One region of the Mesorhizobium sp. BHscii genome, then DNA from elsewhere that is predicted to be linked to it. Evidence: predicted binding sites of a transcription regulator. Region 1 holds the regulator's gene; the other holds the start of a gene.
The links. Region 1 encodes LexA, which represses DNA repair genes until DNA is damaged. Its sites were predicted from a motif close to TGTTCNNNNTGTGTTCNG; they were not measured.
Positions count from the first base shown of each region.

Region 2: parE (DNA topoisomerase IV subunit B) is a predicted target of LexA. The motif match lies at 2,073-2,090, and genes of this name have one in related genera.

Region 1 covers NZ_JBSPKW010000018.1:118,442-121,974, reverse strand. Annotated here, with positions in the region: gene moaC (cyclic pyranopterin monophosphate synthase MoaC) at 1-271, shown strand, start outside; gene ACWTU7_RS23005 (molybdopterin molybdotransferase MoeA) at 271-1,476, shown strand; gene lexA (transcriptional repressor LexA) at 1,581-2,318, shown strand; gene ACWTU7_RS22995 (ComEC/Rec2 family competence protein) at 2,312-3,533, opposite strand, start outside.
Region 2 covers NZ_JBSPKW010000026.1:26,109-29,641, reverse strand. Annotated here, with positions in the region: gene gcvP (aminomethyl-transferring glycine dehydrogenase) at 1-1,926, shown strand, start outside; gene parE (DNA topoisomerase IV subunit B) at 2,161-3,533, shown strand, end outside.

The DNA of each region.
Region 1 (3,533 bases):
CTGCCATCCGCTGCTGTTGACCAAGATATCCGTTGACATCGAACCGGACGCGACGCTGCCAGGCCTGAAGGTCACGGCGCTGGCCCGCGTCACAGGTAAGACCGGCGTCGAGATGGAAGCGCTGACCGCCGTCTCGGTCGCCTGCCTGACCATCTATGACATGGCCAAGGCGGTCGACCGCGCCATGGTGATCTCGGGCATCAGGCTGGTGGAAAAGACCGGCGGCAAATCCGGCGACTACAAGGCGGACGCCAAGGGGGCAGGCCAATAATGGCACTGCTTCCGGTCGCCGAGGCGCTCGAGCGCCTGCTTGAGGATGCTGCGCCCTTGCAGGCTGAATGCGTCGCCCTGATGGACGCCGCCGACCGCGTGCTGGCGGAGCCGCTTCTGGCGCTTCGCACCCAGCCGCCGTTCAACGCGTCCGCTATGGACGGCTATGCCGTGCGGGCCGAGGACGTAGCGTCCGTGCCCGCAAGACTTTCGGTGATCGGCATGGCGCCGGCCGGACGCGGCTTTGCCGGAACAGTCGGCCCGGCGCAGGCCGTGCGCATCTTCACCGGCGCGCCGCTTCCTGCAGGCGCCGACACCATCGTCATCCAGGAGAATGCCAGGGATCTCGGCGGCGGCAGCGTCGAAGTGACCGCGTCGACGGTTGAAGGCCGCAACATCCGCTGCCTCGGGCTCGATTTCTCGAAGGGCGACATCCTGCTGGAGAAAGGCCGCCCGCTTGATCCGGCGGCATTGTCGCTGGCGGCGTCGGCCAACCACCCGCAGGTCAGCGTGGTGAAACGGCCGCTGATCGCCATCATCGCCACCGGCGACGAATTGCTGCCGCCGGGCAGCGACCTTGGCCCCGACCAGATCATCTCGTCCAATGCCTATGGCGTCGCCGCCGCGGCCCGCTCGGTCGGCGCCAGCGCGCTCGATCTCGGCATCGCCCCCGACCGCAAGGAGGCGATCGCCACGCTGGTGAAACAAGCGGTCGACGCAGGCGCCGACGTCATTGTCACGCTGGGCGGCGCCTCGGTCGGCGACCATGACCTGGTCCATGACGTGCTGACCGGTGAAGGCATGACGCTCGATTTCTGGAAAATCGCCATGCGGCCTGGCAAGCCGTTGATGTTCGGGCGGCTGGGCGACATCCGCTGCATCGGCCTGCCTGGCAATCCGGTGGCGAGCCTGGTCTGCACGCAGCTCTTTCTGAAGCCGCTGCTTGCGCGGCTCGGCGGCCGCGCCTTCCGGCAGGACATGCGTCAGGCGCGGCTCGGCGCCGCCATGCCGGCCAACGATCTCAGGCAGGACTATGTACGCGCGGTGGTGAAGGAAGAAGCCGGCACGCCACTGGCGACCCCGTTCGGCGTCCAGGATTCCTCGATGCTCAAAATGCTGGCCGACGCCAACGGGCTGATCGTGCGCGAGCCATTCGCTCCCCCAGCCGCGACGGGCGCCGCGTGCAGCGTGCTGATGCTACGCTGAACAAAACGTCAACACATTCATTAAACTTTAAACGGTTGCGGAACACAACTGGAACAGATAGTGTTTGTTCTGGGTTTGTTTTTCTGATTCTGTTGGGGGTCGCGATGCTGACACGCAAACAACATGAACTGCTGATGTTCATCCACGAGCGGCTGAAGGAAAGCGGCATTCCGCCCTCGTTCGACGAGATGAAGGAAGCGCTCGACCTCGCCTCGAAGTCGGGGATCCATCGGCTGATCACGGCGCTGGAGGAGCGCGGTTTCATTCGCCGCCTGCCCAACCGGGCCCGCGCGCTGGAGGTGCTGCGCCTGCCCGATTCGATCGCGCCCGGCCTCAATGCGGCTCGCAAATTCTCGCCAAGCGTCATTCAGGGCAGCCTTGGGCAGGGCAGCCTCGGACGACAGATCAAACCGGCGCCTTCGCGCCTGCCCGCGGCCGGCAATGACGACGACGTCGTTGCCACCATCTCCATACCGGTGATGGGCCGCATCGCTGCCGGTGTGCCGATCGACGCCATCCAGCACCAGACGCATTCGATCTCGGTACCACCGGACATGATCACCGGCGGCACGCACTACGCGCTGGAGGTCAAGGGTGATTCGATGATCGAGGCCGGCATTTTCGACGGCGACACGGTCATCATCCGCAACGCCGACACCGCCCAGCCTGGCGAGATCATCGTCGCATTGGTCGACGAGGAGGAAGCGACGCTGAAGCGGTTCCGCCGCAAGGGCGCCTCGATCGCACTGGAAGCCGCCAATCCGGCCTATGAGACGCGCATCTTCGGGCCGGACCGGGTCAAGGTGCAAGGCAAGCTCGTCGGACTGATCCGGCGTTACTGAGCGGCAGGCTTCTTGGGTTTCTCGGCCCTGCGGTATGGCGGCAAGCCCCTCGCCTCGCGCGAAAATCTCCGCTGCTCGTGCCAAGGCCTATATGGCTGTCTGACGGCAAAACGGATTTCTGCGCGCGTCGTCGCTGATAGCGGATCGAAGAAGACGGCGGCACTGCCCATGCGAGCGAGCTGCCGTTTGGTGACGACGAGAACCAGCGGATTGCGGCAGGGATTATAATAGGCTGTGGCATCGTCGATGACGATCAAATCCGCAAAGGCACAGGCTGGCCGTGCGGTTTTGCGGTCGTCGGCGAGTGCGATGATCGCGCCGGACGGGTGCCGGGCGAGGCACAGGCCGGCAGTGCAGTAGAAGGGCGCTCCAGGCGGCAGGTCGGCCGGGTCGGCGATGTCGAACCGCACGTCTCCTTTTTCGAATGTTTCCGGCTCGACAATGGTCGCTGAAACCAGCGCATGTTTCCAGTTGTCGGTGGTGAATTCGTTCGAACGCACCCGGTTGACGGCAAGTTCGCCGCCGCCGATCGGCAGCGCCACCAGATGCGCATCTTCCGAAATCAGCACATCGGGGGCGCGCGTGTCGGAAATCGTCAGCAGGCCGGCGAGCGCAAAGGGAAGTGCCGCAAGCCGCAACCATGTCGTCGCCATCGTAGCGATGACCAGGGCGACCGTCACCAGCAGAACCGACTGCAACGAGATCAGCCCGACTGCATCGACCGGCGACCGCTCGGAAATCCATCCCGATATTGCGATCATGGCCGTCAGTCCCTTGCCCATCATGTAGAGGAAAGGTCCGTCGAAGCCGAAAGGCATTGCCAGAGCGCTGAGGACGGCCAGGAACATGACGACCGTGACGATTGGCATGACCGCCAGATTGGCGAACAGGCTAAGCGGCGATACGCGCTGGAAGTGCCAGATGGCGAAGAGCGCGGTGGCGCTGCCGGCAATGATGGAGGTCATTGCGATGGTCCCTGTCCCAGCGGCGAGTTTTCGCGTGACGAAAGCGACCGGCGACCGTCGCTGTGGCGGCGCCGTGGCCCTGTCGGCACGATAGTCGGACCATCCGGCATAGGCGCCCACGAGAGCAGCAGTCGCGGCGAAGGACATCTGGAAGCTTGGGCCGACCACCTCGTGCGGCGACACGACGATGACGGCGATGGCAGAAATCGTCAGATTGCGCATGGTAAGTGCCGCTCGGTCGAACAGCACG
Region 2 (3,533 bases), on a different contig from region 1:
AGCAAGGGCCGCCCCGGCTATCGTCTCGCCTTGCAGACGCGCGAACAGCACATCCGCCGCGACAAGGCGACCTCCAACATCTGCACCGCGCAGGCGCTGCTCGCCAACATGGCGACGGCCTATGCGATCTGGCATGGCCCTGCCGGGCTGCAGGCGATTGCCGGCCGAATCCATTCATTGGCCAACCGGCTGGCGACCGGTCTCACCGCGCCAGGAATTTCGGTGCTTGGCGCAAGCCGCTTCGACACGGTGACGGTGGAAGTGAAAGGCAGAGCCGGCGCGATCGCCGCCGCTGCTGAAAAGACCGGCCGATTGCTGCGCGTCATCGACGCCGACCACATCGGCATCAGCTTCGACGAGACCTCGACCGATGCCGATCTGGACGCCATTGCAGCACTGTTCGGCGCCAAGGCAGGCGCTGCTGGCACCAGCACCACTCCGGGCAAGCCACGTGGTAAGGCGTTTCTCAGCCAGCCGGTCTTCCACGAAAACCACTCGGAAACGGAGATGATGCGCTTCTTGCGCCGGCTGGCCGACAAGGACCTGGCGCTCGACCGCGCCATGATCCCGCTCGGCTCCTGCACGATGAAGCTCAACGCCGCCGCCGAGATGATGCCGGTGAGCTGGCCAAGCGTCGCCAATCTGCATCCATTCGCGCCGGCCGGGCATTCGGCAGGCTATCGCGCGATGGTCGGCGAACTGGAAGGCTGGCTGTCGGAGATCACTGGCTTCGATGCGGTCAGCCTGCAGCCCAATGCCGGCAGCCAGGGCGAGTATGCCGGGCTGCTCGCCATTCGCGGCTATCACCGCTCGCGCGGCGAAGGCCACCGCACCGTCTGCCTGATCCCGTCATCCGCGCATGGCACCAATCCGGCGAGTGCGGCGATGGCCGGCATGAGCGTCGTCGTCGTGCGCTGCACCGAGGATGGCAATATCGATATGGACGATATGAGTGCCAAAGCCAATGAGCATTCCAAGAATCTCGCCGCGCTTATGTTCACCTATCCTTCGACGCATGGCGTATACGAGGAAGGCGCGCGCCACCTCTGCGCCCTCATTCACGAGCATGGCGCCCAGGTCTATTTCGACGGCGCCAACCTCAACGCCTTGGTCGGCCTCGCTCGCCCCGGCGACATCGGCGCCGATGTCTGCCACATGAACCTGCACAAGACCTTCTGCATCCCGCATGGCGGCGGCGGTCCCGGCGTCGGCCCGATCGGCGTCAAGGCGCATCTGAGAGCTTATCTGCCCGGCCACGTCACCGAAGGCTCGGGCCATGCCGTGTCGGCCGCACCGTTCGGCAGCGCTTCGATCCTGCCGATCACCTGGATGTATATCCGCATGATGGGCGCTTCCGGCCTCAAGCAGGCGACCGAGACGGCGATCGTTTCCGCCAACTACGTGGCGACGCGGCTCGCGCCGCACTTCCCGCTCCTCTACAAGGGCAGGCACGATCGCATCGCCCATGAATGCATCCTCGACACCCGCGTGCTGAAGGAGAGCTCCGGCATCAGCGTCGACGATATCGCCAAGCGGCTGATCGATTATGGTTTCCATGCGCCGACCATGTCGTTTCCGGTGGCCGGCACGCTAATGGTCGAGCCGACCGAGTCCGAACCCAAGAGCGAACTCGATCGCTTCTGCGAGGCGATGATCGCGATATCAGGCGAGGCAGCCAAGGTGGCGAAAGGCGAATGGCCATTGGCCGACAATCCGTTGGTCAATGCGCCGCATACCGCGGCCGAGGCGCTGGCCGGCCAGTGGACCCATCCCTATTCGCGCCTGGAGGCGGCCTACCCCGCCGGTGATGCCGACATATCAGCCAAATACTGGCCGCCGGTGTCGCGCATCGACAATGTCGCCGGCGACCGCAACCTCGTCTGCTCCTGCCCGCCGCTGTCGGAATATCTGGGGGCGGCGGAATAGAACCAGCCGATTGCGACGCAGACTGCCCCCTCATTTCCCGCGCACACGCAATGAGGGTGGCTGATGCGGCAAACCCCTGAAGGCCGGAGTTTCGACCCATTTCGGCCGCTTGGTTGCCGGATGGTTTTGCAGTAAGAGCCCTATCCTCGAACGTAACAGGAACCTCCGTCGCCTGCCCGCAAAAAGCGTGGCAGTATCGGATGGTGATTCGCAGCATCGCAATCCAGGACCAGCATGGACGACAACAACGATCTTTTCGGCACTATGGACAAGCAGTCGCAACCGGTTCGCGCCACCGCTCGCCCGGCCGACCCGCTGGTGCAGGCGGCGAAGCGCCCGGCATCCCGCGACGGCAGCGAGAGCTACAGCGCCGCCGACATCGAGGTTCTGGAAGGGCTGGAGCCGGTGCGGCGGCGGCCCGGAATGTATATCGGCGGCACCGACGACAAGGCTATGCACCATTTGTTCGCCGAGGTCATCGACAATTCAATGGACGAGGCGGTCGCCGGCCACGCGACCTTCATCGATGTCGAGCTTTCGGCCGATGGATATCTGGCGGTGACCGACAATGGCCGCGGCATTCCGGTCGATCCGCATCCGAAATTCAAGAAGCCGGCGCTCGAAGTCATCATGACGACGCTGCATTCGGGCGGCAAGTTCGATAGCAAGGTCTACGAAACCTCGGGCGGCCTGCACGGCGTCGGCGTCTCCGTCGTCAACGCACTGTCGGACCATCTCGAGGTCGAGGTCGCGCGCGGACGCCAGCTCTATCGCCAGCGTTTTTCGCGCGGCGTTCCGGTGACCGGCCTGGAGCAACTCGGCGAGGTGCATAACAGGCGCGGCACCAGGATACGCTTCCATCCCGACGAGCAGATCTTCGGCAAGGGTGCGGCATTCGAGCCGGCGCGGCTCTACCGCATGACGCGCTCGAAGGCCTATCTGTTCGGCGGCGTCGAGATCCGCTGGACCTGCGATCCGTCGCTGATCAAGGAGAAGGACACGACGCCGGCTAAGGCCGAGTTCCATTTTCCCGGTGGCCTCAAGGACTATCTGAAAGCCTCGCTCGGCGACGAATTCCAGGTCACCCGCGAAATTTTTGCCGGCAAAAGCGACAGGCAAGGCGGCCACGGTTCGCTCGAATGGGCGGTGACCTGGTTCGGCGGCGACGGGTTCCTCAATTCCTATTGCAACACCATTCCGACCGGCGAAGGCGGCACGCACGAGGCCGGCTTCCGCAATGTCTTGACGCGCGGCTTGCGTGCCTATGCCGATCTGGTCGGCAACAAGCGTGCTTCGATCGTCACGTCGGAAGACGTCATGATCTCAGCGGCAGGCATGCTGTCGGTGTTCATCCGCGAGCCGGAATTCGTCGGTCAGACAAAGGACAGGCTGGCCACGATCGAAGCGATCAGGATCGTCGAGACCGCCATCCGCGACCCCTTCGATCACTGGCTGGCCGATAATCCCCAGGAAGCTTCGAAGCTGCTCGAATGGGTGATCGCGCGTGCCGACGAGCGGGTGCGCCGGCGCCAGGAAAAGGAAATCTCGCGCAAGAGCGCGGTGCGCAAGCTGCGGCTGCCCGGCAAGCTCGCCGACTGCACGCAGAA